One region of the Paenibacillus rhizoplanae genome, then DNA from elsewhere that is predicted to be linked to it. Evidence: predicted binding sites of a transcription regulator. Region 1 holds the regulator's gene; the other holds the start of a gene.
The links. The regulator CtsR, encoded in region 1, represses protease genes until heat stress. The targets are predictions, from matches to a motif close to ATGGTCAATAAAGGTCAAACA.
Positions count from the first base shown of each region.

Region 1 (16,078 bases):
CTTCAGTACCCATCCGTTCTCTTAGCTCCTCGATCTCCTTCTGCAGGAACTTGAGGGAATCGATCAGCGGGTCAGGCATCTTGGTATGATCCAGCCGGTCGGATACACGTTCTCCGTTACGCTTGACCACACGCCCGGGATTGCCAACTACCGTACTGTTGTTTGGCACTTCACGCAGCACAACTGCGTTGGAGCCGATATTGGAATTATCGCCGATTCTGAAGGAACCCAGTACTTTGGCACCAGAGCCGATGACTACATTGTTGCCGACGGTAGGGTGGCGCTTGCCCTTCTCTTTGCCGGTTCCCCCAAGTGTAACCCCCTGATAAATGATGACATCATCACCAATCTCGCAGGTTTCACCAATGACAATACCCATTCCGTGATCAATAAACAACCGGCTGCCGATGACCGCGCCCGGATGAATCTCCACTCCGGTCATGAACCTGCTGATCTGAGAGACGATGCGTGCCAAGGTAAACCAGCGGCGTTTGTAAAAAGAGTGGGCCGTCCGGTGTGCCCAGATGGCATGAAGCCCGGCGTAGGTGAAGACTACCTCGAACCTGCTGCGGGCGGCGGGATCATTGTCGAATACTGCCCGAATGTCCGACTTGATATGCTTAAACATCGCGGTTCCCCTCTTCTTTGAGATGCTATATTTCAAGTGGAAACGGCCTTGCAGTCCTTTTAAAGGACGGTACCGTTTCAGCAAGAAATAGAAGGATAATGTATAGCGTGAAACCTATACATTCTTATATTTCAACAAAAAACGCCCCTGCAGCATGATAGCTGCAGAGACGTTTAACCGCGGTCCCACTCTGCTTGAACATTCGTATACACTAGGGGCCGTCTAACTTCCCAGCCCCTGTATCCGGTGTTCCTCTTGGCGTCTGTAACGGCGACAGCCCGGCACAGTCTACAGTCCCGCACAGGGACGTTCAACCATGCAGCTCACAGGTGCATCTTCAGCGGCAGACAAATGAATAACTCCCAGCCTGCTAGGGCATTGGCCCTTAAGCGGTTATTCTCTCTGGTAATTGCCCTTATACGCCTACTTTTCCTGATCCCAGCTATTCTTATATTCTTCTATCTTAGCGAAAAGCCACAGAACTGACAAGGGTCTTCTCCCCTTGCATGTCCCTGCCCTAAGCGCCTTTGATTTGTGATTTCAGGCGTTCGATCACCCGGCTGCGGCCGAGCAATGCAATCGTTGCATTCAAATCACGGCCATGCATCTGTCCCGTAAGAGCGACACGAATCGGCATAAACAGCGCTTTGCCCTTATGTCCGGTCTCCTTCTGCACTTCCTTGATCAGAACAGCCATATGCGGAGCGCTGAAATCTTCGGCAGCCTCCACTTTGGCCAGAAATGCGGACAGCACTTCAGGAACCTGGGCTTCGGCAAGTACCTGTGCCGCTTCAGTCTCCAGCTCCAGATGGCTGCGGAAGAACAGCTCGGAGAGGCCAATAATATCCGACGCAGCTGTCATTTGCTCCTGGTACAGCGCAACCAGGCTCTCCGCCCAGCTCTGCTGCTCCTCACTCAGCACCTCAGGCAGACGGCCAGCCTTCTGCAAATGAGGAATGGCAAGTGCCGCGATCCGCTTGGGATCGGCATGCTTGATATAGTGATTGTTCAGATGCGCCAGCTTATTCGTATCAAATACTGCCGGGCTCTTTGACAGGCGGTCCGCCGTAAAGATCGAGACCAGCTCTTCCTTCGTGAAGATCTCCTCTTCTCCCTCAGGCGACCAGCCTAGCAGGGTAATAAAGTTAAACAGAGCTTCAGGCAGGTAGCCCAGCCGATCGTACTGTTCGATAAACTGAATGATCGATTCATTCCGTTTGCTCAGCTTCTTATGGTCATCGCCAACAATCAGTGTCATATGGCCGAATAGCGGAGCTTCCCAGCCCAGTGCCTCATAGATCATGAGCTGACGCGGGGTGTTAGAGATATGATCTTCACCTCGCAGCACATGGGAGATAGCCATCAGATGGTCGTCCACCGCTACGGCGAAGTTATAGGTCGGAATACCGTCCTTCTTCACGATGACGAAGTCGCCCATTTCTTTGGTATTGAACGAAATGCTGCCTTTTACGATATCATTGAAGGTATAAGTGCGGTCTTCCGGAACAAGGAACCGGATGCTGGCCACGCGTCCTTCCGCCTCGAAGGCCAGGCGCTGCTCCTCGGTCAAATTACGGTGTCTACCGGAATAACGCGGGGTTTCGCCCCGTGCCGTCTGCTCTTCACGTTCGGCCTCCAGCTCTTCCGCCGTGCAATAGCAGCGGTAAGCCAAGCCGCGGTCCAGCATATCCTGCCAGTAGACACGGTATAGATCCAAACGCTCAGTCTGGCGGTAAGGCCCGTATTCCCCGCCTACATCCACACTTTCATCCCAATCGATTCCCAACCACTTCAAATACTTCAGCTGGCTCTCTTCACCTTCTGCAATGTTGCGCTTAAGATCGGTATCTTCGATCCGGATAATGAACTTGCCGCCCAGATTGCGGGCGAACAGATAGTTAAACAAGGCTGTTCTGGCATTTCCGATATGTAAATGTCCCGTAGGGCTCGGTGCGTAACGCACCCGAACTTGATCCGCCATGGGTTTCCCTCCGCTTCATAATGGTTAAAATTAGGCATTTCCTTAAGCTAAAGCCATCTCACGATGATATCACATCTTGCAGCAGACAAACAATAGATTGGGCGGCAATTCCTTCTCCGCGCCCTGCGAAGCCAAGCTGCTCAGTCGTTGTTGCTTTTACATTCACCTTCGATACGTCAGCGTTCAGCGTGCGGGCAATAATCTCCGTCATCTGCGGAATATAAGGTGCCATCTTCGGTTTTTGCGCAATGATAGTTGAATCGATATTCCCCAGCCGGTATCCGCGCTCACGCGCAAGTGCCCATACCTGCTCCAGCAGCTTCAGGCTGTCTGCATCCTTGAAGGCCGGATCGGTATCGGGAAAATGTCTGCCGATATCCCCAAGGCCCAGTGCTCCCAGTATAGCGTCGGTTACAGCATGCAGCAGCACATCCGCATCGGAATGCCCCAGCAGCCCCTTCTCATAAGGAATCGTCACTCCGCCGATAATACACGGCCTTCCCTCGACCAGCTGGTGTACGTCAAATCCTTGTCCTACAGCAATCATCTGTGTTCCTCTCCCCTGCTTCTTACTGTGAATTCAGCGAAATCCAGGTCCTCCGGCGTCGTGATCTTAATATTCTTGTAGCTGCCTTCTACAACTGACACGGTAATGCCGCTGCGTTCCGCCAGACTGGAATCATCTGTACCAAGAAAACCGTCCCGCTCTGCCTCCTCATAGGCGGACAGCAGATCGGACAAACGAAAAGTCTGCGGGGTCTGAATCGCCCACAGACTTCGCCGATCCGGCGTTGACAGCACTTTGCCTTCACTGTCGACCTGCTTGATCGTATCCTTAACCGGTACTGCCAGCACCGACGCTCCGGCTGACTGCGCACGCTCGTAACAAGCCTCTATCTCGCTGTCCTGCACGAACGGCCTTACCCCGTCATGAACCATGACCCAATGGGTATTAAGTTCATCCAGTCCGCGGCGTACCGAATGCTGGCGCTGCGCTCCCCCGGTGATGACAGCAGCCACTTTATCCAGCTTGTAGGCTTGTACCCATTGCTTACAGCGATGCACATCCTCTTCCCCGGTGACAAGCACAATTTCGGAGATCCGCTTATGCCGCTGGAATACCTCCAGAGTATGCACGATAATCGGCTTGCCCTGCAGCAGCAAATATTGCTTGCTCTCTGCCGTTCCCATCCGGGTTCCTCTGCCTGCCGCTACGATAACGACGCCAACACTGTTTGACATGCTTTCGGCTCCTGTCTTTCTTTCACGTATACTCCCATCATAACGTGTTTGGCTGGCATTTCCAAGCCCGAAAGGGCGTTGCCGGAGGCCTTGGCTGAACTTATTGTGCTTTTTCCAGCAGCTTCGGTTTGGCAAAAATCATCCGTCCTGCCGATGTCTGCAGTACGCTCGTCACCAGAACTTCCATCGTAGTGCCGATATAATCCCGGCCGCCCTCCACCACAATCATCGTGCCATCGTCCAGATAGGCTACGCCTTGTCCATGTTCTTTGCCGTCCTTTATCACCTGTACAATGATCTCTTCGCCTGGCAGAACCACCGGCTTCACTGCATTCGCCAAGTCATTAATATTCAGTACTGACACTCCCTGCAGCTCACACACCTTGTTAAGGTTGAAGTCGTTGGTGACGACCTTGCCGTGCAGCACTTTCGCCAGCTTAACCAGCTTGCTGTCCACCTCCGAGATTTCCTCGAAATCCCCTTCATAGATCAGCACCTTAACGTCCAGCTCTTTCTGAATCTTATTCAGGATATCGAGCCCCCGGCGTCCGCGGTTACGCTTCAGCAGATCTGATGAATCCGCAATATGCTGCAGCTCCTCCAGTACGAATTCAGGAATAACAATGGTGCCTTCGATGAAGCCCGTTTTGCAGATGTCAGCAATCCGTCCGTCAATAATCACGCTGGTATCGAGGATCTTATGCTCCTGATTTCCGCGTTCCTCCGGTTCCGCAGAACGCGCCCAGCGTCCGGTATTCCAGAGCGAAGCGAGCTCCTCCTTCTTCTCCAGTCCGATCCGCAGACCCATATAACCCAGGGCAAGCGTAGCAGCTACCTGCAGCAGCTCCCCTGCTTTGCCCAGCCAGGCCATAACGGGATACAGCAGCAGAGACAGCAGCAGACCTCCCGTAAGCCCCGCTGCGCTTGCAGCAAGCTCATTCATCGGGATACGCGAGCAATACGCAACCGCCTCCCGCAGTTTTGAACTTGCCCATTCCGCGCATAAAGTCCCCGCAATCAGAAAAATAATGGCACCCAGCACCGCACACAAAACGCTTCCTTCCATAGGCAAGCTATCCTCCAGTTTCCCAAACCCAACCGGGAAGCCTCTTTCTGCCGCGTGATATAGCGAATAACCGGACCAGGCTCCACATAACCCGGCAAGCATCAAAATCATCTTTTTCCACATAACCTCGCACCTCCTTTTATTCATCCACCAATCCTCTATACCTCACCAGTATGTTCCAATTTTTAGGACGATAATCCAGAGGGCCGTTATTTTTTCTGTAAGCCCGAAATTCCCGGTCAGCTCTCTTGCCGTAAACCTCTATTTCTGGTTGAAAATGAGGGAGGCCCTGACATATAATGAACTCAATTACGAACCCAGGGGTGAATGGAAAATGAGCGCACCAAGTTTACAGGCCTTCCAGGATCAAGTCTCCGAACTGCTGCTCCGTCACCGTAGTCTTCTGGATGTAATGTCCAAGAACGGACAGAGCAGTGCTTCCGTCAATCGAGCCGTCGTCAAAGCCATTACCGAATGCGGCTGCATTCAGCTGCATGCCACCAAGCAGGTCTTCGAACCCACGTTGGGGCTAGAGCAAGCCAAGGAGCTTGCCGGAACCCACCTGGCAGGGGAGCTGTGCGAGAACTGCCGCGAGGTCATTGGCTCCGAGCTGGGGCGCGAGCTGTTCTACATGTCTGCGCTCTGCAATTTGCTTGCAATCAATATGGACGAGGTTGTGGCCAAGGAATCGCAGAAATGCGCAACTCTCGGATTGTTCAACTTGTCCTGAGCAGACCATTCGCGCTCTCCTTCATCCATTCCGCCAGTATGGGGGGGAACCATATACTTATACATCCCTTCCTGTAGACAGCAAAAAGGCATTGCACTCTCCTGATATTCAGGAAAGGCAATGCCTTTTTACTTACGGTCTATGAATGAGATAAGTTCTAAAGAAGGGCTAACCATTCTTGGAATGATATACCTTATCCTCCGTGCGTCTTCTGCGGCGGCGTTGCCGGCGGACCTTAAACAGTCCCAGGCTCTGCCTGAAGCCATACAAAGCGTACAGCGCAAGCAGTCCAAAGATCAGCTTGGCAATCTGCTCGGGGAAGACAACAGCAACGGCTACAGCTAGCACTATGACAAGAGGTGCGCCTACAACCGCTTTTTTGGGAAAACCAATCTTCTTGAAGTTAGGATACTTCACTGTGCTGACCATCAGATAAGAGAGCAGCAATGTAGCCACAATCATGAATGGTGCAGATACATCCTTATGGAAAAGTGCAAGCGTGGCGAGAACCCCACCCGCAGCAGGAATCGGCAATCCTACGAAATATCCGGGAATCCCCGGGCGGACATTGAACCGGGCCAGACGCAAGGCTCCGAATACTGGGAAGATCGCTGTGATCGTCCACCCCAGTGCAGGGTTCAACTCCTGCAGACTTGTCAAATACATAATCAGTGCCGGCGCTACTCCGAAAGAAACTACATCGGATAATGAATCCAGCTCCTTGCCGAATTCACTCTCACATTTCAGCGCACGGGCCACACGGCCATCCAGCCCATCGAGCAGCATCGCGATAATCACCATGATAGCGGCCATGCTCAGCTTACCGTCAAACGCCATCATGATACCAAACATTCCAAGCATCAGATTACCAATCGTAAAAAGACTTGGAATTGATTTTTGTATCATTTCTTCACCTCAGTTTTCCTACTTGTACTGCATGGGACTGCGACATTACGTGATTGTATGGTATTTACATTTGTCTGTCAATAAGAACTTGTTTCTGGAGCCGCTTCAGCCCATCCTGAATATTGCGTGCGCGGATCTCACCGATGCCGTCTACTTCATCAAGTTCAGCAATGCTTGCCTTCATCAGGTTAGGCAGCATTTCGAAGCGTTCCACCAAATTGTGAATGATCACATTCGGCAGCCTTGGAATCTTGTTCAGCAGGCGGTAACCGCGCGGAGTCACAGCTTCTTCGGAGGAAATGGCTGTCGAGGAATAGCCCAGCAAGCGGGCAATATGGTTGTCATCCATCAGTTCATCATCACTGCTGCGCTTCAGCCCGGCAATGATCTCACGGATCTTGTCCTCCTGCTCCACTCTTGCATAGTCTCTGTACAGAAGCCAGGCGTCTTCCTCAGTATTTCCAACCAATTCTTCCATCTGCATGCTGATCAGCCGGCCTTCATTGCCAAGCTCGTTGATGTAACGTTTAATTTCCATTTTGATTCTCAGAACCATCTCCACCCGCTGAATCACACCGACGACCTCCGCCACCGTTACAATCCCCTCGTATTCGGAAGCAGACAGGTTGGTCAGCCCTTGTGTCAGAACGGCTTTGTACTTCTCCAGGGTCTGAATCGCCTGGTTGGCTTTGGCCAGAATCGCACCGATTTCCTTGAGCGCGTAACGGATGGAGCCCTGATACAGCGTAATAATATTACGGCGCTGGGAAATGGAAACAACCAGCTTGCCGGTCTGCTTCGCTACACGTTCAGCCGTCCGGTGACGGATTCCTGTCTCGATCGAAGAGATGGAAGAATCGGGGATAAGCTGTGTGTTGGCGTACAGAATCCGCTTCAGATCCTCGCTCAGAATAATCGCTCCGTCCATTTTGGCCAGCTCGTATAAATAATTGGGCGAAAAATCGCAGTTAATGGAGAAGCCGCCATCGACAACCTCCATGACTTCCGGACTATATCCGACAACAATCAGTGCCCCGGTCTTCGCGCGAAGCACGTTCTCCAGCCCCTCCCGGAAGGGTGTTCCGGGTGCGGCCATTCTAAGCAGATCATTCATATTATCTAATGGATTATATTCTTTCATGTCCCTGTGCCCCCTAATCTAACGCGACCGCTAGTGCCTGTGCTACTGTGCTGACGCCTATAATCTGGATATCCTGCGGATGCTTCCAGCCCTTCAGACTCTTCTCGGGCATAATCACCCGCCGGAAGCCAAGCTTGGCCGCCTCCTTCACCCGCATCTCAGCGCGTGATACCCCTCTCACCTCACCGGTAAGCCCTACCTCCCCGAAAAACACATCATAAGGCTTGGTCGGAAAATCACGGAAGCTGGAGGCGATGCTGACGGCAACAGCCAAATCCACCGCCGGCTCATCCAGCTTCACCCCTCCCGCGACATTGAGGTAAGCGTCCTGATTCTGCAGGAACATGCCCATCCGCTTCTCCAGTACAGCAATGATCAGCGCCATTCTCTGATGATCCATACCTGTGCACATTCTGCGGGGCGAAGGGAAATGTGTCGAAGCAACCAACGCCTGCAATTCAACAAGAACGGGTCTTGTGCCCTCCATGCTGGCTACCACAGCTGAACCGGCCACGCCGAGCGGGCGCTCGGACAAGAACAGCTCTGACGGGTTCTCCACCTCGGTCAGCCCGATTTCCCCCATTTCAAAAATGCCGATCTCATTGGTGGAGCCGAAGCGGTTCTTCACCGCACGCAGCAGACGGTACGTATGATGGCGTTCTCCTTCAAAGTAAAGGACACAATCCACCATGTGCTCCAGCATACGTGGGCCGGCAATAGCGCCTTCCTTTGTTACATGCCCCACAAGCACTGTGGCAATTCCCCGGATCTTGGCGATTCGCATGAATCTTGTCGTACATTCCCGCACCTGTGCCACACTGCCCGGCGCACTGGTTACCTCCGGCATAAATACAGTCTGGATCGAGTCAATAACCAGAAATTGAGGCTGAATCTGCTCAATCGCTTCCTCGATACTCTCCATGTTCGTCTCACATAGAACGTACAATTCCGCAGACAGTGCTCCGAGGCGGTCGGCCCGCAGCTTAGTCTGCCGCACGGATTCTTCCCCCGAAATGTACAGAACGCGCAGTCCCTGAGTGGTAAGGGCATGCGAAGTCTGAAGCAGCAGTGTGGATTTCCCGATTCCGGGGTCGCCTCCAACCAGCACCAGCGAGCCGGGTACGATCCCTCCGCCTAGCACGCGGTTAAGCTCACCGATGCCCGTCAGAATACGCGGCTCCTTGTCACTTTCTATATTTATGATCGATTGCGCCTTTTCTTTACTCTGAAAAATAGGTGCATTCATGCCTTGTGTTTTGACGACGCTTTCCGTTTCCTCTACCATCGAGTTCCATTCCTGGCAGCCCGGGCACTTACCGAACCATTTCGGTGATTCGTAGCCGCATTCGGTACAGAAAAATTTTGTTTTAGGTTTAGCCATGTGCACTCCTTACCGTCCGAACTTGCTAAAATTGCGGATATTTTTCTCTTATTCAAAGTTTACCATTTCTGCACACTTAACGGAAGGACACTTAAGATCTACTTTTCATTTGCGTCTTCATTTAGGCATGTCTAGGTCATGCCTGATGGGCTGGTTACAAACAAAGCTCCCGCCCCTCTATACGGAGGAGCGGGAGCTTTGTTTCATTTTCCGGAACAATTATTCAGTTTCGACTGTTTTCTCCAGGGAGACCTCTGCCGGTGCTTCAACGGTGGTAACAACCAGTTCGCCGTTAACCTCATCAATGTTAAGGGAATCCCCCTTCTTGATGTTTCCTTTGAGCAGCTCTTCGGAGAGGCGGTCTTCGATATGCTTCTGAATCGCCCGGCGGAGCGGACGGGCACCGAAGGCCGGGTCGTAGCCCTCTTTAGCCAGGAATGCTTTGGCAGCATCCGTCAGCAGGAAATCTACATCGTGCTCTCGCAGACGCTTGCGCAGCTCCTCGGACATCAGGGTAACGATCTCGGCGATATGCTTCTCATCCAGGGAGTGGAAGACAATGATCTCGTCGATCCGGTTCAGGAACTCAGGGCGGAAGCTCTTCTTCAGCTCTTCCATTACCTTACCCTTCATATTGCCGTAATCGGCACCGGCATCCTGTACCGCGGTGAAGCCTAGAGTCGAATTCTTACGGATCGCTTGTGCGCCTACGTTAGAGGTCAGGATAATCAGTGTATTGCGGAAATCGACCACGCGGCCTTTGGAATCGGTCAGACGGCCGTCTTCCAGCACCTGCAGCAGAATGTTGAACACTTCAGGGTGAGCCTTCTCAATCTCATCCAGCAGGACCACGGAATATGGCTTGCGGCGTACCTTCTCCGTAAGCTGTCCGCCTTCTTCATATCCTACATATCCTGGAGGAGCCCCAACCAGACGCGAGGTGGAGTGCTTCTCCATGTATTCCGACATGTCGATGCGGATTACCGCATTCTCGTCACCGAACATCGCTTCGGCAAGTGCCCGTGCCAGCTCGGTTTTACCAACCCCTGTGGGTCCGAGGAAGATGAAGGAGCCCATCGGACGTTTCGGGTCCTTCAGACCCGCACGTGCCCGGCGGAGTGCCCGGCTGACAGCCTTAACGGCTTCATCCTGTCCAATTACTCGTTCATGAAGCAAGGACTCCATGTTCAGCAGACGGTCCGTCTCTTCTTCCTTCAGCTTGCTGACCGGAATGCCGGTCCAGCTGGCAACAACCTGTGCGATATCCTCAGGCGTAACCTGAGAATCGGTGCGGCCCTGCTTTTCTTTCCACTGGTTCTTCGTAGTATCCAGCTCTTCCCGAATTTTCTGCTCGGTATCGCGCAGTGCAGCAGCCTTCTCGAATTCCTGGCTTTGTACTGCGGAATCCTTCTCCTTGCGGATATCATCCAGACGCATTTCGAGTTCCTTCAGATTCGGCGGAATGGTGTAAGAATTCAGTCTTACCTTGGAGCCCGCTTCATCAATCAGGTCAATCGCCTTGTCCGGCAGGAACCGGTCCGGAATATAGCGGTCCGACAGCTTGACGGCTTCCACAATGGCTTCATCCGTAATCTTCACCCGGTGATGAGCTTCATAGCGGTCGCGGAGACCGAACAGGATCTGAACGGCTTCTTCCGGCGAAGGCTGATCCACGGTGATCGGCTGGAAGCGGCGCTCCAGGGCAGCGTCCTTCTCAATATATTTGCGGTATTCATCAAGCGTAGTGGCACCGATGCATTGCAGCTCACCACGGGCTAGAGCAGGCTTCAGGATGTTGGAGGCATCAATCGCACCTTCCGCACCACCCGCACCGATCAACGTATGAAGCTCATCAATGAACAGTACGATGTTGCCCGCTTGGCGAATCTCATCCATGATTTTTTTGAGGCGGTCCTCGAACTCACCGCGGTATTTCGTACCGGCTACGACAGAACCCATATCAAGGGTCATTACGCGTTTGTCGCGCAGGGTCTCCGGAATTTCATTGTTGATGATCTTTTGGGCCAGACCTTCGGCAATCGCTGTTTTACCAACCCCCGGTTCACCAATCAGTACCGGATTATTCTTGGTCCGGCGGCTCAGCACCTGAATGACACGCTCAATTTCCTTGCTGCGGCCGATCACAGGGTCAAGGTTACCATCCTTGGCATAGGCCGTCAGATCGCGCGCCAGGCCGTCCAGTGTTGGTGTGCTAACGTTCGCCGGAGCTCCGCTGTGGCTGGAGGTGGCTTCACTGCTGCCCAGAAGCTGCAGTACCTGCTGGCGTGCCTTGTTCAGGCTAATGCCGAGATTGTTCAGCACACGAGCTGCTACACCCTCTCCTTCACGGATTAGACCGAGCAGGATATGCTCTGTTCCCACGTACGTATGACCCAGCTTGCGGGCTTCGTCCATGGACAGCTCAATCACCTTCTTGGCACGAGGAGTATAAGCGATGTTGGTCGGTTGCTCCTGACCTCTGCCAATCAGCGTTTCCACTTCATCCTGTATCTTCTCCAGACCTAGACCCAGTCCGATCAGTGCCTTAGCGGCAATGCCGTCTCCTTCACGAATCAGTCCGAGCAAAATATGTTCTGTCCCAATGTTGTTGTGTCCCAAACGTACGGCTTCTTCTTGCGCCAGCGCCAGCACCTTTTGTGCGCGTTCCGTAAATCTTCCAAACATCATATCTCCTGCACCTCCACGGATAATATATATCTATAATTAATGTTGTGATCCCAATGTCTCCCGGAGCAGCTTCGCCCGGTACATATCGCGTTCGGTGGAAGTCAGCTCGTCACCGAACAGCTTTTGCAGAAAACCAGTCTGGGTCTTGACATTCAACTCATTGAGCACTGAAATCGACGGCCCTTCCAGAATTCCAAGGTCCACACCAAGCCGCAGATCGGAGAGCCGCTGTGCGGACTCCTTAAGCTCCATCACTGCCGCATAGGACAGAATTCCGTAGGAACGTTTAATGCGGTCCGTAATCCGGAGAGCAGAGTCGACCAGCAGGCGTTCACGTGCATTCCGTTCATGCTCTATAATCTGGGTGACTACGCTGTGAAGATTCTCGATGATCTCATTCTCGGTCTGTCCCAGCGTAATCTGGTTCGAGATCTGAAAGATATTCCCTACTGCTTCGCTGCCTTCACCATAAATTCCTCTAACGGTAAGCCCCACCTGATTGACTGCGGACAAAATGCGGTTAATCTGATGAGTCATCACCAAGGCCGGCAGATGGACCATAACCGAAGCTCTCAGCCCTGTGCCCACATTGGTGGGACAACTGGTCAGGTAACCTCTGCGGTCATCAAAGGCATAATTCACAGCAGCCTCAAAAATATCGTCGATGGCAGTTGCCCTTACCCAGGCTTCTCTGACCTGCAATCCGGGGAACAGACACTGAATGCGGAGATGATCCTCCTCATTGATCATAATGCTGACCGACTCGTCCTCATTAAGAATGACTGCTCCGCCTTTGGAATCATCCGCCAGATTAGGACTGATGAGATGCTTCTCGACCAGTACCTTTTTATCCAGCTCATCCAGCTCATCCAGTCTCAGCAGCTCAAAGTTGCCGAAATCTGCAGAGGCTTCACCCTGAAAAACGGGGGCAAGCAGGTCCAGCACCTCTTCGGACTGCTCTCTTGAGGCAAGCAGCGGGAAGGGCAGATGCTCCAGATTACGTGCGATTCGCATACGGCTGCTGATTACAATCTCAGAATGACTGCCACCGCAGCGCATCCAGTCACTAAGTGCTTGTTCGGTAAACCGGAGACTTGACATGTCCAATCCCCCCTATATATCAAAGACTTTACTCTTGTGGCATTTCTTTTTCAAGCTTGCGGATTCTGTCCCTCAGCTCAGCTGCGGTCTCGAACTCCTCCTGCACAATACTCTGCTGCAATTCCTGCTTCAGCTCATCAATCTGGCGTTTGCACATGATCTGTGCACCTGCACGCTTGGGAAGCTTGCCGACATGTGCCGTACTGCCATGCACCCGTCTGAAAAGCGGGTCGAGCGTACTATCGAAATACTTATAGCAAGAGCTGCAGCCAAACCGTCCAAGCTTGCTGAACTGTGAATAGGTCATGCCGCAGTTTTCACACTGCAGACCCTGCACATTTTGCGCTGCTGTTTTGCCCTTGCCCGAGCCTTCCAGATCAAGGAGACCGGAAAGCAAGCTGTGGATAGAGAAGCCTCCCGCAGTCCCGGGAATCAGTTCACCCTTCTCCCGCGCACAGCTTTCGCAGATATGAAACTCCGTCTTCTCTCCGTTCACAATCTTCGTGAAGTGGAGTGTAGCCGGTTTGACGCCGCATTCCTGGCATAGCATGAGCGGTGTCCCTCCTACCATTTGACAAATTATTTGCCTAATAAAGAGATTAACATAGCCTTCATAAGCTTGGCACGAATCTCATCCCGGTACGGCAGATTAACCGTCAGGCATTCCCGGGAAACCGCGGACCGCATCAGACACGCTTCACGTTTGGAGAGGAAACGGGCCTCCTCCAGCTGATAAATCAGCCCTTCGGCACAATTCTGATCAATATCATTCCCTATTGTGGAGTTCAGATGTGCATACAAGGCCACATTCTGAGGCAGCTCATAGCGCTGAATCCGGATATATCCGCCACCGCCGCGTTTGCTCTCCACGACATAACCCTTTTCCAATGTGAACCGTGTACTAATGACGTAATTGATCTGAGACGGGACACAGGAGAACTGGTCCGCCAGATCATTGCGCTGAATTTCCACCGTACCTTCGGGACTTTCATGCAAAATACCTTTCAGATATTGTTCAATAATATCGGAGATATTACGCATCACTCATCCTCCAGTGTGTAAGCATTGGGTAAATCTGTACTGCGCCAACGCCTGCCGTCCAGACATGCTCTTAAGAATTTAACCCGGGCAATGCATTAAGAATCGGCTGTGATCGCCTATGCACTGCGCTTTTCTCTAAATGTTACATTCCTGAGAACGATGAGCTCGGGGCCGCGTTGACTTTGACTTTCTTTGACTTTTTCATATTATAACATATTCTCACTGAATTCCAAGGGGTTACTCTTATTTTTTACTTTTTGGCGGCATTGTATTCCAGTTCCCTTTACAGATCACTGAATTGAGACGTTATGTATAGGAAAGCTCCTCCGCTTCCAAGGGAAGGGGAAGAGCCGTTCTCTGTCAGAAAAAATCGAATAATGCCGTCTCGGCCTGCGGAATCAGCGCTTCAAGCCAAGCTGTCGCCTCAGCAGTCCCCGATAATTGTCCGTACCTGGCTGCCTGATGTGGACGTTTATATCCCATCAGCAGCACAGTAAGCGTACCGATACTGCATTCAAGGTCAGCCTCTGACCGCTCGCCTTGAATCTGGGTAAACGTTGCTTCCCCCTGCTCCGACACATTCCACCGCCATAACCCGTTGTTCCAGGAAGCATGCTTATCTTCAATATAAAGCAGCCGTTCACGGTCACCCTCCGGCACATTGAAGGTCATATTCTCCACAAAAGCCTTAGCATTGACAATACGTGCCATGAAGTATGGATAATTCTCCTGCGCAATCCGCGGATCGGGGAGAAGGAAGGGAAGTATGTCATCAGCAGGCACCAGCTTCAGCTGTGCGGCTGTAAGCATGGAGTCATGGTTGGCAAGAAAGGTCCACAAGCCCTGGCGGGCCAGCTCATTCACATAGATAAATTCATCAATGATCAGCTCTTGGTTCACTATTTTATACAGCACATATCCTTCCGGTTCACCCTGCTCCGAATAAAACACACCTCTGTGCGTATCCTCATCAAGCACTCTTTCTTTCCACCATTGCTCTGTGCGCAGGAGCGTGCCGTTATACCGCATGGCAAATGTATTGTACAACTGCTGAAATACTGCAATATCAGGTGTCCCGCGCTTCACAGTGCCTTGGATCTCCGTCTTCTGCGGGAACTTCCCTACAGGAATGGTATACTTCTTATATTCACAGTAGATCTCCCAGCCAAATTTACGGTAAAAAGGAATCAGGAACGGATGCAAAAAGGACAACGTTTGACCGTTCTCATTCATTGTCTTCAGCGCATGGGTCAGCAGATGGGCTACATACCCCTGCCGGCGGTTCTCCGGCCAAGTCGCGACACCGGCAATTCCCCCCATGGAAACGGGTCTGCCCTGGATACATGCCTGTAGCGGAAGAAGCGTCAGTTGTGCGCCTATTCCATCTCCTTCAAAAAGCCCCCATATCTGGTCCGGCTTAAATTTCTCCCTGGCGCGTACCCGGTCTTCCCCGGACACCTTGTACTGAAAAGCATATTCGGACAAGCTCAAGCTGTCCTCAAATTCTTCGTTCCGTAATTTCCTAATTTCCATTCTGCTCACCCCGTTAATATTTCATAGAAATCGCGACAATTATTGCTTATTAGAGAGTATAACAAGCAAATCGTCCGGATGCTAACGAGGCGCCCCGAATCGGCTTTAACACACAAGTTATCCACAGCTTTTGTACAACAAAATAAAAAACCGGAAAGAGTTTCTTCCGGCAAAAACGAGTTATCCACGAATAGCAATTATCTATCCACATTATTCACTTTTTATCCACAAAATCGGTGTATTACTTATGTTTTTTCTTGACTCATCCCTTGAATTATGCGTTATACCCCCATCTTCCGGGGATAGATTCGTTCCTGAAATTGTATCCACATGTGTGCAACTTTTCTGCACTTACCGAAATCTATCCACAGCTTTTCCACAGGCTTGTCTGCACGCAAAAAAACCACTGTCGATTGCTCGACAATGGCTCATGTGCTTGGCAACGTCCTACTCTCCCAGGACCCTTCGGTCCAAGTACCATCGGCGCTGGAGGGCTTAACGGTCGTGTTCGGGATGGGTACGTGTGGAACCCCTCCGCTATCGCCACCAAACATGATTTTTGCGCTGCGTTGACATCTGTGAGATCACTCCCGCAAAATATCAATCCTCAGAAAGGACATGCAGCTTAAAATCTTTCAGG
Region 1 is NZ_JBHUKY010000103.1:253-16,330, reverse strand. It holds gene cysE (serine O-acetyltransferase) at 1-628, opposite strand, end outside; gene gltX (glutamate--tRNA ligase) at 1,146-2,609, opposite strand; gene ispF (2-C-methyl-D-erythritol 2,4-cyclodiphosphate synthase) at 2,668-3,156, opposite strand; gene ispD (2-C-methyl-D-erythritol 4-phosphate cytidylyltransferase) at 3,153-3,851, opposite strand; gene ACFSX3_RS31590 (PIN/TRAM domain-containing protein) at 3,952-5,040, opposite strand; gene ACFSX3_RS31585 (nucleoside triphosphate pyrophosphohydrolase family protein) at 5,252-5,647, shown strand; gene pssA (CDP-diacylglycerol--serine O-phosphatidyltransferase) at 5,816-6,553, opposite strand; gene disA (DNA integrity scanning diadenylate cyclase DisA) at 6,618-7,694, opposite strand; gene radA (DNA repair protein RadA) at 7,708-9,075, opposite strand; gene clpC (ATP-dependent protease ATP-binding subunit ClpC) at 9,295-11,763, opposite strand; gene ACFSX3_RS31560 (protein arginine kinase) at 11,800-12,864, opposite strand; gene ACFSX3_RS31555 (UvrB/UvrC motif-containing protein) at 12,893-13,414, opposite strand; gene ACFSX3_RS31550 (CtsR family transcriptional regulator) at 13,444-13,905, opposite strand; gene ACFSX3_RS31545 (GNAT family N-acetyltransferase) at 14,266-15,438, opposite strand; rRNA gene rrf (5S ribosomal RNA) at 15,873-15,989, opposite strand.

Region 2 (16,078 bases), on a different contig from region 1:
ATACCGGAACGTGCGGCGGAGCCTGAGGGCGCCGGTGTTCCGGCGGAAGAAGGGGAAGGTCTGTCCCCGCAGGGCTTCATCCGGTTCGAGACCGGGCTGCTGTCGCTCCACCAGCTTGAGACGCTGATGAATCATCTGCCGGTCGACCTCACCTTTATCGACGAGAACGATGTCGTCCGCTACTTCTCGCATGGCAAGGAACGAATCTTCGCCCGGACGAAGGCCGTCATCGGCCGCACCGTGCAGAACTGCCATCCGCCGCAAAGCGTGCATGTTGTTGAGAAGCTGTTGGCTGATTTCAAGGCCGGAGTGAAGGATGCCGAGGATTTCTGGATTAACATCAAGGATAAATTCATCTATATCCGTTATTTCGCTGTGCGGGATGCAGACGGCCGTTATATGGGGACGCTGGAATTCACCCAGAATATCGCACCAATCCGGGCCCTTGAGGGCCAGAAGCGGATTTTGTCCGAATAGCATTAAGGTATCTGGCACCCTACAATAGAAGAGAATGAACGGACTTTCTTGCCTGCCTGGTGAGAAAGTCTTTTTGTTAACAAATAAGAACTGAAGCCCATTGCCCCGGGTGTATCGCCTTTCCTTGACCGCAGGGGAGCCTTCTATTATAGTGGGTACGTAGGATTAACTATTTTAGCATAGAAAAAGGTGGCTTGTAACATGTCTGAACTTATCTACGTTGGCGTGGATTTAGGTGGTACCACGATTAAGGTTGGAATCTGTAATGCCGAGGGAAGCCTGCTGCACACTTACGAGGGTCCGACAGGGACTGCGGATGGCGCTGAGGCTGTCATCGACAATATCGAGAAGTATGTACGCCAGATTGTTGAAGACTCTCCGTATTCCTGGGACCAGCTGGCCGGTGTGGGAGCCGGACTCGCCGGATTTACGAATATTCGTGAAGGCATCATCATCCTTGCGCCCAACATAGGATTTAGAGATGTGCCGATCCGTTCCATTCTGGAGGGTCGTCTGAACAAGCCAGTCAAAATAGACAATGACGCCAACGTGGCTGCACTGGGCGAAGCCTGGAGCGGTGCCGGACGCGGCATAGAGAATTGTGTCTGCTATACGCTCGGAACGGGTGTCGGCGGCGGTATTATTATTAATGGTAAGGTGTATCAGGGCTTTGCCGGTCTGGCCGGCGAGCTTGGACATATCTCCGTGGTGCCCGATCTGGAAGCGATCCAGTGCGGCTGCGGGAACATGGGCTGTTTGGAAACCGTTTCCTCAGCGACAGGCATTATCCGCATGGCGAACGATGCTGTAGCACGCGGGGACCGTACCTCCTTGTCCACCGTTGAAAGAATCGCCGCGAAGGAAGTATTCGATGCCGCCAAGGCAGGCGATGAGGCTGCGCTGCGGATTGTGAACCGGGCGGCCTTCTATCTGGGCAAATCGATGGCTTCCGTTGCTGCTGTTCTGAACCCGGAAGTATTCATCGTCGGCGGAGGGGTCTCCAAGGCAGGCGATATTCTCTTTGATGAAGTCCGCCGGGTGTTCGCTAAGCTGGCGCCTGCACCGCTGCAGACCGGAGTTACTATTGTGCCTGCAGCACTTGGCAATGATGCGGGTATTATTGGAGCGGCTGGTCTGCTGCTGCGTTCTTAAAAGACTGGAATTATTCATATACTAATCTTAGGGAGGGATGCTGTAATGACCGACCTCGAGCATACCTTGCCTGCTCATGCCACCCTAATTATCATTACAGGCATGTCGGGTGCGGGCAAGACGATTGCTGTGCAGAGCCTGGAGGATCTGGGGTTCTTCTGCGTGGATAATCTTCCGCCTGTGCTAATCCCGAAATTCGCTGAACTGATTGAGCAGTCCAAGGGTAAAATCGCCAAGGTGGCGCTGGTCATCGACCTTAGAGGCCGGGAATTTTTCACCGCCCTGTCGGAATCTCTGGCCTACATCAAGGATGAGTCAACGATCGGGTGTGAGATCCTTTTCCTGGACGCCACAGATTCAGTGCTTGTACAGCGATACAAGGAGAGCCGGAGGCATCATCCGCTTGCTCCCAAGGGCATGCCGCTGGATGGCATCCGCATGGAGCGCCAGATGCTGGAGGAGCTGAAGAATTCAGCTACCCTGTGCCTGGATACCAGCAGCATGAAGCCTGCCCAGCTCAAAGAAAAAATAGTGTCACGCTTCTCCCACCTCGGGAAAAGCACCCTCTCGGTTAACATTACTTCGTTTGGATTCAAGTATGGGATTCCGATTGATGCCGATCTGGTGTTCGACGTCCGCTTCCTGCCTAATCCGCATTATGTGGATCAGCTGCGGCCCAAGACAGGCCAAGACAACGAGGTGTATGACTATGTGATGAAATGGCCTGAAACGCAGACCTTTCTGACCAAGCTGCTAGACATGCTTCAATTCCTTATTCCGCAATACCGCAAGGAAGGCAAATCGCAGATTATTATCGGTATCGGCTGTACCGGCGGCAAACATCGTTCGGTAGCGATAGCTGAATATCTGGGCAAAATGCTGGGGGTTAGTGAGACGGAAACGGTAGCAGTCAGCCACCGGGATTCTGAACGCGACCGGCATTGATGAGAGAAGGGATGAATAGTGGCTGAAGAACAAGGAGAGCGTCCGAAGATTGTCGTGATGGGCGGCGGTACCGGACTCTCCGTAATGCTCCGGGGGCTGAAGGAGAAGCCGCTGGATATTACAGCGATCGTAACTGTCGCAGATGACGGGGGAAGCTCCGGAATTCTGCGCAGTGAGCTGCAGATGCCGCCGCCCGGGGATATCCGCAACGTACTTACGGCTATGGCTGACGTTGAGCCTCTGATGGCGCAGATTATGAAGTATCGCTTCAGCAGCGGAGAAGGCTTAGCAGGACACAGCCTGGGCAATCTGATTCTGGCTGCGTTAACCGACATATCCGGGGATTTCGTTACGGCAGTCCGGGAACTCAGCCGGCTCTTCGCTGTTCGCGGCCGGGTGCTGCCTGCGGCTGGAGAGGCCGTAATTCTGCATGCCGAGATGGCGGATGGCACGCTGATTACCGGCGAATCCAAAATTCCGGAGGCGGGCGGCGTCATCAAGCGCGTGTTCCTGGAGCCAGTGGATGTAGAGCCGCTGCCGGAGGCACTGGAGGCTATCCGCAACGCAGACGCTATTCTGCTCGGTCCGGGCAGTCTGTATACCAGCATTCTACCGAATCTGCTGGTGCCGAAGCTGGCAGAGGCCGTAGTGGCTTCAGAGGCGATTAAGATTTTTGTATGCAATGTGATGACCCAGCCGGGCGAAACGGATAATTATACAGTTAATGACCATCTTCAGGCGGTATATGACCACATTGGGCTGCATCTGTTCGATTATGTGATCGTGAATGACGGAGAGATCCCGGAGCAGGTTCAGCTCAAATATGCTGAGAAGGGCGCCCGTCCGGTGCAGCTCGACCGCGAGGCCGTGGACGGCAACGGTTATAAGGTGATTGCCGATAAACTGGTATTATTCAAAACCTATTTGCGGCATGATACAGATAAGCTGAGTCATCATATTTTCCAGCTGGTGCAGGATTGGATTAACAGAAAGAGTTAACATGAAAGAGGTGAGCCCCTTGTCTTTTGCGGCCCTTACCAAAAAAGAGCTGACGATGGTCGAGAGCCCGCCCTGCTGCGAGAAAGCAGAAATGTCAGCGCTGATCCGAATGAATGGTACGGTGCAGCTTTCGAGCAAAAAGGTGGTTCTCGACATTTCGACGGAGAACGCCGCGATTGCAAGGCGGGTATATTCTTTGCTTAAGAAATATTACCAGGTCCATATCGAGCTGCTCGTGCGTAAAAAAATGCGTTTGAAGAAGAATAACGTCTATATTGTAAGAATCCCGAACCAGGTCCAGGAGATCCTGAAGGATCTGCGGATTGTCTCTGAGGGCTTTATTTTCACGGACGGGATTGATGAGGAGATTGTCGGCAAGAATTGCTGCAAGCGTGCCTATCTGCGCGGGGCCTTCATGGCCGGCGGTTCGGTGAATAACCCGGAGGGCTCTTCGTATCACTTGGAAATCGCTTCCATGTATGAGGAGCACTGCAAAGCGCTCGTTGAGCTGGCTGGTGAATTTCACCTGAATGCCCGCTGCATAGAACGCAAAAAAGGCTTCATCCTATACATCAAGGAAGGCGAGAAGATCATCGAATTCCTCAGTCTGATCGGCGCTCATCAGGCGCTGTTCAAATTCGAGGATGTGCGGATCATGCGCGATATGCGCAACTCGGTTAACCGGATTGTGAACTGCGAAACGGCCAATCTGAACAAGACGATCAGTGCGGCGGTACGCCAGATTGAGAACATCAAGCTGCTGCAGCGCGAGGTGGGTCTGGAAAGCTTGCCGGATAAGCTGCGGGAGGTTGCCGAAATTAGACTGGCTCACCCGGATATTAACCTCAAGGAAGTCGGGGATATGCTGGGCGGGACAGTCAGTAAATCGGGTGTGAACCACCGTTTGCGCAAAATCGATGAGCTGGCGGACAAGGTCCGCGGCGGCTGATTATTTTTTTTCTAGTGCGGTATGCGTTATAATGATATAATATTATAAAATTAATGTGAAATTTTTGGGCAGATCTCAAATAGGGGGTAAGCGTTTCATGACAAAGCACCCGGTAGTTGTTCGGTTGAAGACGGGGCTCCATGCTCGGCCGGCAGCATTGTTTGTGCAAGAAGCTAATAAGTTTTCGTCGGAGATTTTCGTGGAAAAAGACGATAAAAAAGTGAACGCCAAGAGTATCATGGGCATTATGAGCCTTGCGATCAGTTCCGGTACGGAGATTTATATCAGCGCAGACGGCGCAGATGCGGAACAGGCTGTAACCGCTTTGACCAGTCTGGTAAGCAAGGAAGAGCTCGAGAATCAATAAATGTTACACTGTTTTACCGAAAGCCCTTAGGGGCTTTTTTTCATATCAGCTTAGTGGTGAGGAGAGGTATGGGATGCAGCTGCAATGCCATCAACACCGCATCGGAACGGACAATCCGCAGGAATGGCGGTATCGAGGATAGCGAATATATAGAGGAGGACGGAAATGTCATCCGGCGGTTCTGGATCGGGACGGGGAAGAAATAAAAAATAAATATCGTACATCGCTCATGCAACTTTTACCATGCTGTCCCGTCTAGAGGGTAATAACACTTAAACGAATCGAAAGGAGATGGCAAGCATGAGAAAATGGGGTAAATCGATTGGGTCGGTACTGTTGGCAGCGAGCTTGATGATTGGAGGAATGGGGTTGAGCGGAGTGGTGAAGGGTCCTGAAAAGGCTTACGCCGACGAGGTGCAGAAGAATATTGTGAACGTGGTAGGCAAGGGCGAGCTGTCGATCAAGCCGGATATCGCGTATCTCTCCATCGGGGTGAGCACCACTGCCGATACCGCGCAAGAAGCGCAGAAAGGCACAGCGGCGAAGATCACCAAGCTGAACGCCCTCTTCAAGACCACTTGGGGCATTGCGGACAAGGACATTCAGAGCACCCAGTTCTACGTACAGCCTAATTACACTTACAGTGAGAAGGACGGCCAGAAGGTAAAAGGCTATAACGCCCAGCACACCCTGCAGGTATCCTACCGGGATCTGACGAAGGTCGGACAGTTGCTGGATGCTGCTTCTGCAGCTGGGGCCAACAACATCGGCAATGTGCGGTTTGCCATTGAAGATCCATCGGCTTTTGAAGCCCAGGCGATTGAGAAGGCTATGCAGAATGCAGATGTCAAAGCATCTGCTATCGCCAAAGCATCCAAGCGCGGACTGGGTCAGGTAGTCACTGTCGTGCAGAGCGATGACGGGAACCATCCGGTAGTCTATGCTGAAGCGGCCTCTGTACAAAAGATGTCCATGGATAACAATGCTGGCAGCTCTGTTGAGCCCGGGCAGGTTAAGGTCACTACCCAATTGAGTGTAACGTATGAACTGAAATAAAATGTTTTCTAAGAAGCGCTTGCTCTGCTGTTATAGCGGGGCAGGCGCTTTTATATAATTATATGAATGTATATATATGCACATATGCGCTATGTAAAGCTCTCAATTTGTTTAAATTGAGGTAACAGGATCTTTAGATAATCACGGCAAACCTTAAGAAACTGTAAGGCGGATTGTAACATCCCCCGCGCGTTCTTTTACTATAATAGGAACAGTGATACGAAGGAACACACATCATGACTAATCATACCACCAGGTGGAAGGGGAAATAACAATGAATTCGAACTCAAAGAAATACATGCGCAGATGGGGTGCGGGGATGCTCGCAGCAGGAATCCTGCTAGGAGGCACAGGAGTACTTCAGGCAGGCATTACGGAAGCTGCTCCAGCGGCCGCACAGGTCAAGGCCAACTCCTCTTCAGTAGTACTGAAGGTAAACGGTAAGGCCGTAACGCAGACCGGGATTGTTCAAGAGGGAAAAGTATGGGTGCCGGTAACCTTCCTGCGCGATGCGCTGGGGATGCCGCTCTCTTATGATAAAGCGGAGAAGACCTACTCCATAGGAACAGGTACTGCGCAAATGAAGCTGGCGAACATGGATTACGGCATTATGATCAGTGTGAACAACTATTATATCGGCGAATATCAGGGCAAACAACTGAATAACCGGCTCTATGTACCATTCGAACTGTTAAGTGATTACATGGGCTATAAAGGGGACTGGAGCGCAGCTACAGGACGGCTGAATGTAATGAAAAAAACGCAGAATGCCATAACGATCAAGACTGTGAGCTATGTGAAGGATCATAAGGATGCGCCAATCAAGCTGGATTATCCGCAGGTCAGTGGCCTGGCAAGTGCAGAAGCAGAGAAGGCAATCAATGATCTGATCAAGCAGACCGTTCTGAGCTATGCGAAGGATGCTGAGGATCAAATCTCCAAGCGGTCGAAGGATGACCGGCCGTATGAATTCGAAGGCGGTTATGTGGTCACGTATAACCAGGATGGCGTGCTCAGCCTGATCACTAATCAATACGGGTATACCGGCGGTGCTCATGGGATGACTTACCGCAATGCCTTCACCTTCTCGCTCAAAGACGGTAAACGCCTGCTGCTGGGCGACCTGTTCGGGGCCAACCCTAATTACAAGAAACAGCTTAATGCCAAGCTGGCCACCGAGATCAAAGCTAACGGAGGATATCTGGGCGGGTTCAACGGCCTGAATACCGAGAAGTACTTCTATCTAAAAGACGGCAAAGCGGTGCTCTTCTTCCAGTTATACGAATACACTGCATATGCCGCAGGCTTCCCGGAATTCACCTTCGGCTTCAAGGAATTGTTGCCGGATGGAAGCAGTCCGTTTGCAGCGCTGAAATAATAAATTCGATTATCCAGGATGCCCTTGCATCTCCTCCGGGAGAAGCAGGGGCATTCTTCATGTGCAGGGCCTATTCAGCCTGCCCTGCCGTTACCACTTCACCCGGTTGTTCATAAGCTATAGGAGGCAAGCAGCTTATAACGGGGAGGGAAGGTTATGGTCTATGCCTATACGGCTATCGGAGATTCACTCACAACCGGCTTCGGGGCGCTGCCCGGGAATGGTTTTGTCCCCATCTACCGCCGGATGGCGGAAGTGAGGCTGGGCACGCCGGTGGTGCCGGCGAATCTTGGCGTTAACGGTCTGACTACCGGGGGACTGAAGCAGCGGCTGAGGACCTCTAATGTCTACCGGGCAGCAGTGAAGGATGCGCAGATCATTACGATGTCCATTGGCGGCAATGACTTGATTAAGGCAGCCCGGGCAGCGGGGCCCAGGCCCGGTGAATTCCAGGGCTTGCTGCAGCAGGCGCTCCGGGATTGCAAGCGCAATTACAGCGACATCATGGGCACCCTTACACAGCTCAAAGCAGGTACACGCAGCCCCTATATCATCCGGTTGGTAGGCCTCTACAATCCATACCCTCAGGTGGACGAAGCAACAGAATGGGTACGGCAATTTAACCGCTATGCGTCAGGCTACAACAGTAATAACGTAGGTTTTGCTTCGATATATCATGAATTTGCCGGTAATGAGCGGGGGCTGCTGTTCCTGGACCATATTCACCCGAACGGGAGAGGCTACCGCGTAATCGCAGGCAAGCTGGATGCCCTGGGGTACGGGGGCTTGAGGTAGCTCATGTATAGGCATAACAAAAAGGCTGCAACGGGACCTGACCGGTCTGTTGCAGCCTTTTTGTGTATTCATTGGAGCGGGTACTTATACGCCTGTTGGCAGGGTCTTCTCAATTACCTTGTCCACGATGCCGTATTCAGCAGCGTCTGCAGCGCTCATGAAGTAATCGCGGTCGGTATCCTTCTCGATCTTCTCAATCGGCTGGCCCGTACGTTCGGACAGAATACGATTCAGCTTCTCACGCAGCTTGATGATGCGGCGGGCGCGGATTTCGATATCCGAAGCCTGGCCCTGAGCACCGCCGAGTGGCTGGTGAATCATGATTTCGCTGTTCGGGAGGGCGAAGCGCTTGCCCTTGGCGCCGGCGTTCAGCAGGAACGCTCCCATGGAAGCAGCCATACCTACACAGATGGTGGAGACATCCGGCTTAATGTACTGCATTGTATCAAATATAGCCATACCCGCTGTGATGGAACCGCCGGGGCTGTTTACATACAGGTGAATATCCTTATCCGGGTCCTCGGCAGCCAGGAAGAGCATTTGTGCGATGATGGAATTGGCTACCACGTCATTAACCTCCGTTCCAAGGAAAATGATGCGGTCCTTCAGCAGGCGGGAATAGATGTCATAAGCGCGCTCACCGCGGTTGCTCTGTTCTACTACCATAGGAATATAACTCACGTGGAAAACCTCCTTGAAATTGGTGCTTCGAATGTGTTCATTTTTACTGTTACCGTATTAACCACATGATAAACAAATTCAAACAAAAAGTCAAAGAAAGTCAAACTTACTTTCAAAAAAAAGAGCCCTTAAGTGGGCTCATTGGTTAAATATAATATAATCGTCACTAAATTATGTACAAACTTGAAAATAATGGCGCGCCCGCCAAGAATCGAACTTGGATCTCAGGCTTCGGAGGCCTACGTCATATCCATTGGACCACGGGCGCAACAGAAATTATTATAATACACATCCCGGATAAAAGCAATGTGTATTAAGCATCCAGCAGGAAATAGTTTTTCTCTATTTCATAAAGATAGGTGAAAGACATGGAGAAGAGCGCCTCCAGCCTGTAGATCGCCGGACAAGCCCATGTATAAGATGAAAGCGGGCTGAGAATTATAGTCTCGGAACACTTGCACTCGGCGTCAGTTTTGGGTAGAATAAGGGTGGGACTTAAAAAGTTAACCCGGGACATTTTGAGACCATGAACAAGGGATAAGAGAAAGACGAAGTTGCAGGAGTGAAAGCATGCGTAATCTATTGGAAATCCAAAAGCAGCTTCTGCCTGATCTCATGGAAACCCTTAAGAGACGGTATACGATTCTACATCAGATCATGCTGTCCGATATTATTGGGCGCAGAACGTTAGCCGCATCGCTTGATATGACCGAGCGGGTGCTGCGTGCCGAGACGGATCTTCTGAAATCGCAGGGGCTCATTGAGATCGAGAGCGTCGGTATGCGCATTAGCGATGCCGGTCGCGGACTGCTTGACCTGCTGGAGCCGATCGCCAAGAGCCTATTCGGCCTGGATGATCTGGAAGAGAAAATTCGTACTACGTACGGTCTCACCAAAGTAATTGTGGTACCTGGCGATTGTGAGACATCGCCGTTCACCAAGCGTGAACTGGGGCGCGCAGGCTCCAAGGCACTGCTCAGCGTCCTGCGCAGTGACGACACGATTGCCGTCACCGGCGGATCAACCCTGGCCGAGATGGCCGATCAGTTGAGCCCGCCGCTCCCCCTTTCCTATAAGGACGCCTGGGTCGTTCCGGCGCGTGGAGGACTGGGAGAGAGCATGGAGATACAGGCCAACACCATTGCTTCAACCATAGCCAAGCGGATTGGCGCCAATTACCGTCTGCTGCATGTGCCCGATCTGCTTAGCGGAGATGCTTATCAGTCGCTTGCGCAGGACTCCAATATTGGAGAGATTGTACAAATTATCCGCAGATCGCGTATTATTGTACATGGAATAGGTGATGCCATTGAAATGACCCACCGCCGCAAGCTGGACTCCGGGACGATCTCAGAGATTCAGGGCGAGGGCGCTGTAGCCGAATCCTTCGGATACTATTTCAATGAGGACGGCGAAGTGGTTCACACTATGCTGACCATGGGGCTGCGCCTGGAAGACATTATCCGTACAGAAGTCGTTATCGGTATTGCCGGAGGCAAACGCAAGGCGAAGGCCATTCATGCGATGCTGCGGTTCGGGCAAGAGGATATTCTCGTCATCGACGAGGCGGCTGCTGTCGAAATCGGTAAGGAAATCGACACACAGCTACAAAAGGTCCTATAGATTCCATTAAATGGGGCGCGCGCAAAGGGTTTATGCATTATACTTAACATTGTTGTCTTGACGAGCCTTACGGCCTGTCTTGAATAAATAAAACGAAATCTAGGAGGAACTATTCAATGAGTGTAAAAGTTGGTATTAACGGTTTTGGACGTATTGGACGCCTTGCATTCCGCCGTATTCAAAATGTAGAAGGTATCGAAGTGGTAGCAATCAATGACTTGACTGACGCTAAGATGCTTGCTCATTTGCTTAAATATGATACAACTCAAGGTAAATTCCAAGGCGATGTTGAAGTGCATGACGGCTTCTTCAAAGTTAACGGTAAAGATGTTAAGGTTCTGGCGAACCGCAACCCTGAAGAACTTCCTTGGGGCGAGCTTGGCGTTGATATCGTTCTGGAATGTACTGGTTTCTTCACAACTAAAGAAGCCGCTGAGAAGCACCTGAAAGGCGGAGCTAAGAAAGTAGTTATTTCCGCTCCAGCTACAGGCGACATGAAGACAGTTGTGTACAACGTTAACGATGACATCCTTGACGGTTCCGAAACTGTAATCTCCGGCGCATCTTGCACAACGAACTGCCTGGCTCCTATGGCCAAAGTTCTGAACGACAAATTCGGTATCATCGAAGGCCTGATGACTACTATCCACGCTTACACAGGTGACCAGAATACTCTTGATGCTCCACACGCAAAAGGCGACTTCAGACGCGCCCGCGCTGCTGCTGAGAATATCATCCCTAACACTACCGGTGCTGCTAAAGCCATCGGCTTGGTTATTCCAGCCCTGAAGGGCAAACTTGACGGTGCAGCACAACGTGTGCCTGTAGCTACAGGTTCCCTGACTGAACTGGTTACTGTTCTGGATAAGAGCGTAACCGTTGAAGAAATCAATGCAGCCATGAAGGAAGCTTCTGACCCAGAAACTTACGGCTACACTGAAGATGAAATCGTATCTTCCGACATCAAGGGTATGACTTTCGGTTCCCTGTTCGATGCAACTCAGACTAAAGTACTGACTGTTGGCGACAAACAGCTGGTTAAAACTGTTGCTTGGTATGACAATGAAATGTCCTACACTGCACAGCTGGTTCGTACTTTGGAGAAATTCGCTAAGCTTGCTAAATAAGACCGATTTCATATAAGCAGTACAATAGAGCGGAAACAAGGAAAGTCTGTTTCCGCTCTTTCTAAATCAAATGGATTCGTGTGAAATGGCTTCGTGAAGGAACCAATTTTGGGTGTGGAGGAAATGTTAATCATGAACAAAAAAAGTGTCCGTGATGTAGAAGTAAAAGGCAAACGCGTATTCGTGCGTGTAGATTTCAATGTGCCAGTGGAAGACGGCAAGATCACTGATGATACCCGTATCCGCGAAACCCTTCCAACAATTAAATACCTGATTGAGAACGGTGCAAAGGTCATTCTGGCCAGCCATATGGGTCGTCCTAAAGGCGAATTCGTTGATTCCATGCGTTTGACATCCGCTGCAGTCCGTTTGTCTGAATTGCTCGGCAAACCGGTAGCTAAAGCTGATGAGGCGATTGGCGAAGCGGTAAAAGCGAAAATCGCTGAACTGAATGATGGCGATGTGCTTGTACTTGAGAATGTCCGTTTCTACAAAGGCGAAGAGAAGAATGATCCTGAACTGGCTAAGCAGTTCGCTGAACTGGCTGACCTGTTCGTCAATGACGCATTCGGCGCAGCTCACCGTGCCCATGCTTCGACAGAAGGAATCGCTCACTTCCTGCCTGCAGTATCCGGTCTTCTGATGGAGAAGGAATTGTCCGTTCTCGGCAAGGCGCTTTCTAACCCGGAACGTCCTTTCACTGCCATCATCGGCGGTTCCAAGGTTAAAGACAAGATTGACGTTATCGACCACCTGTTGACTCTGGCTGACAATGTACTGATTGGCGGCGGCCTTTCTTACACGTTCACCAAGGCTCAAGGTTACGAAATCGGCAAATCTTTGGTAGACAACGACAAGATTGATGCAGCGCTTGGATTCATCGAGAAAGCTAAGAAGCTGGGCAAGAACTTCGTGCTTCCGGTTGACGTTGTTGTCGCTGACAAGTTCGGTGCAGATGCCAACACCAAGATTGTAGATGTAACAGAGATTCCTGCAGACTGGGAAGGTCTGGACATCGGTCCTAAGACTCGTGAAATCTATGCCGATATTATCAAAAACTCCAAGCTGGTTGTATGGAATGGACCTATGGGCGTATTTGAAATCGATAAATTTGCTGAAGGTACTATTGCCGTAGCTCAGGCTTGCGCAACTACTGAAGGCTACACAGTTATCGGCGGCGGAGATTCCGCAGCAGCTGCTGAGAAATTCCACCTCGCAGACCAGATGGATCACATCTCCACTGGCGGCGGCGCATCGCTCGAGTTCATGGAAGGCAAGGCTCTTCCAGGTGTAGAAGCACTGAACGACAAGTAATACCGAAGAGGGAGGCAATACATCACTATGAGTAGAACACCTATTATTGCAGGCAACTGGAAAATGTTCAAAACTGTTCCGGAAGCCGAAGGCTTCATCGCTGAAATCAAAGGCCAGGCGGAAGTGGCAGGCGTAGAGACTGTTATCTGCGCGCCATTCACTAATCTGCCTGCACTGGTTGCAGCAGTACAAGGCACCACCATCAAAATTGGTGCACAGAACCTGCACTTCGAAGATAACGGCGCTTATACAGGTGAGATCAGCGGCGTAATGCTGAAAGATCTTGGCGTAGAGTATGTTATTATCGGCCACTCCGAACGCCGTGCTTATTTCGGTGAGACGGACGAGATCGTCAACAAAAAAATGCATGCGGCATTCCGTCACGGCATTACTCCAATTGTCTGCGTAGGCGAAAAGCTTGAAGAGCGTGAAGCTGATCAGACTAAGGACGTATGTAAGGTTCAGACAGAAGCTGCATTTGCCGGTCTTAGTGCAGAGCAGGCAGCAAGCGTAGTTATCGCTTACGAGCCAATCTGGGCGATTGGTACAGGTAAATCCTCCACTTCCCAGGATGCCAACGAAGTTATTGCTTATATCCGTACCCTTGTTAAAGGTCTGTACGATGAAGTAACAGCGGAAGCGGTTCGTATCCAATACGGCGGCAGCGTGAAGCCTGAGAATGTAACGGAGTACATGAGTCAAAGCGACATCGACGGCGCTCTAGTCGGCGGTGCCAGCCTGCAGCCTGCTTCCTTCGTTTCACTCGTTGAGGGGGCGAAGTAAGGATGTCAGCTCCAAGACCTGTAGCACTGATTATCATGGACGGCTTCGGATTGCGTAACACGGATGAGGGCAACGCCGTTGCCCAAGCCAACAAGCCGAACTACGACCGTTACCTGAAGCAATATCCGAATACTACGCTAACCGCTTGCGGCGAAGCTGTAGGTCTGCCGGAAGGCCAAATGGGTAACTCTGAAGTAGGGCACCTTAACATTGGAGCCGGCCGAATTGTATACCAGGACCTGACCCGTATCGACAAGTCGATCCGTGATGGAGAATTCTTCGATAACGAGACGCTGGTGGCTGCCGTAAGAAGCGCTAAGTCAACCGGCAAAAAGCTTCACCTCTATGCGCTGGTATCCGATGGCGGTGTACACAGCCACATCAATCACCTGTTCGCCATGCTCGATCTGGCCAAAAAAGAAGATCTGCATGAAGTTTATATTCATGCCTTCATGGATGGCCGTGACGTAGCACCTGACAGTGGACAGAAGTTCATTCAGGATCTGGTCGGCAAGATTGAAGAGGTTGGCGTAGGTACGATTGCTACGGTATCCGGACGTTACTTCGCGATGGACCGTGACAAACGCTGGGAACGTGTAGAGAAGGCTTACCGTGCAATGGTATATGGCGAAGGCCCTAAATATACCGATGCCCTTCAGGCCATTACTGCATCCTACCAGAATTCTGTGTTCGATGAATTCGTGGAACCAAGTGTGATTGTGGACAGCCAGAATAACCCGGTGGCGACAGTGGAGAGCGGCGATTCCGTCATTTTCCTTAACTTCCGTCCTGACCGTGCGATTCAGCTGTCACAAGTGTTCACGAACTCGGATTTCCGCGGCTTCGACCGTGGTCCTAAGTTCCCGCAAGGCCTGCACTTCGTATGCCTGACTACCTTCAGTGAGACCGTTCAAGGCTTCGTGGCTTACTCCCCGAAGAACCTGGACAACACGCTCGGTGAAGTACTGGTTCAGCAGAACAAGAAGCAGCTGCGTATTGCGGAAACCGAGAAGTATCCTCATGTGACCTTCTTCTTCAGCGGTGGACGCGATGAGGAGCTTCCTGGTGAGACCCGTATCCTGATCAACTCGCCCAAAGTGGCAACCTATGATCTGCAGCCTGAGATGAGCGCATACGAAGTGGCGGCGGCCTGCGTAGCGGAGATCGAAGCAGACAGACAGGATGCCATTATCCTGAACTTTGCTAACCCTGATATGGTAGGACACTCCGGCATGCTGGAGCCTACGATTAAGGCAGTTGAAGTTACGGACGAATGCGTAGGCAAAGTTGTGGATGCGGTGGTTGCCAAGGGCGGCGTTGCTATTATCATTGCTGACCACGGGAATGCGGATATGGTATTTGATGAGAACGGCCGTCCGTTCACAGCCCATACCACCAACCCGGTTCCGTTCATCGTTACCACCGAAGATGTAGTTCTGCGTGAAGCTGGTATTCTGGCAGATGTGGCACCGACAATCCTAGATCTGATGGGACTTCCGCAGCCTGCGGAAATGACCGGACAATCCATGATTGCCAGCCGCAAATAAGCAAGACATCCGTTTTTTGTAATCCCAAAACCATTGTATAAAAGGAGATTAAACTTACATGACTATTATTTCTGATGTGTATGCACGCGAAGTCCTTGACTCCCGTGGTAACCCTACTGTAGAGGTTGACGTTTATCTGGAATCCGGTGCTAAAGGCCGCGCTATCGTTCCTTCCGGCGCTTCCACTGGCGCTCATGAAGCTGTAGAGCTTCGTGATGGCGACAAATCCCGTTACATGGGTAAAGGCGTTCTGAAAGCTGTTGAGAACGTAAACGAAATTATCGCTCCAGAAGTAATTGGTATGGACGCTCTTGACCAAGTGGGCATCGATAAGCTGATGATCACTTTGGACGGAACTCATAACAAGGGCAAGCTGGGCGCTAACGCAATCCTGGCTGTATCCATGGCTGTAGCACGCGCTGCTGCAACTGCTCTGGACATTCCTTTGTATGTATACCTGGGCGGATTCAACGCCAAGACTCTTCCAGTACCAATGATGAACATCATCAACGGTGGTGAGCATGCCGACAACAACATCGACGTTCAAGAGTTCATGGTTCTTCCTGTAGGCGCTACAAGCTTCAAAGAAGCTCTTCGTACAGGTGCGGAAATCTTCCACAACCTGAAGTCCGTACTGCAATCCAAAGGCCTGAACACAGCTGTTGGCGACGAAGGCGGCTTCGCACCGAACCTTGGTTCCAATGAAGAAGCAATCACTACCATTATCGAAGCGATCGAAAAAGCCGGTTACAAACCAGGCGTTGACGTATTCCTCGGTATGGACGTTGCCTCCACTGAGTTCTACAAAGATGGTAAATACACACTTGCAGGCGAAGGTAAATCTTACACTTCCGCTGAATATGTGGACCTTCTTGCTTCATGGGT
Region 2 is NZ_JBHUKY010000041.1:3,712-19,789, reverse strand. It holds gene ACFSX3_RS22265 (DUF438 domain-containing protein) at 1-477, shown strand, start outside; gene ACFSX3_RS22260 (ROK family glucokinase) at 679-1,629, shown strand; gene rapZ (RNase adapter RapZ) at 1,675-2,574, shown strand; gene ACFSX3_RS22250 (gluconeogenesis factor YvcK family protein) at 2,632-3,573, shown strand; gene whiA (DNA-binding protein WhiA) at 3,593-4,522, shown strand; gene ACFSX3_RS22240 (HPr family phosphocarrier protein) at 4,620-4,889, shown strand; partial or broken gene ACFSX3_RS22235 (GNAT family N-acetyltransferase) at 4,970-5,095, shown strand; gene ACFSX3_RS22230 (SIMPL domain-containing protein) at 5,190-5,945, shown strand; gene ACFSX3_RS22225 (PdaC/SigV domain-containing protein) at 6,220-7,323, shown strand; gene ACFSX3_RS22220 (GDSL-type esterase/lipase family protein) at 7,480-8,118, shown strand; gene clpP (ATP-dependent Clp endopeptidase proteolytic subunit ClpP) at 8,203-8,799, opposite strand; tRNA gene ACFSX3_RS22210 (tRNA-Arg) at 8,993-9,067, opposite strand; gene ACFSX3_RS22205 (sugar-binding transcriptional regulator) at 9,370-10,422, shown strand; gene gap (type I glyceraldehyde-3-phosphate dehydrogenase) at 10,539-11,549, shown strand; gene ACFSX3_RS22195 (phosphoglycerate kinase) at 11,682-12,863, shown strand; gene tpiA (triose-phosphate isomerase) at 12,891-13,646, shown strand; gene gpmI (2,3-bisphosphoglycerate-independent phosphoglycerate mutase) at 13,649-15,193, shown strand; gene eno (phosphopyruvate hydratase) at 15,252-16,078, shown strand, end outside.
Region 2: the regulator CtsR is predicted to act here: its motif matches at 8,886-8,906, upstream of clpP (ATP-dependent Clp endopeptidase proteolytic subunit ClpP).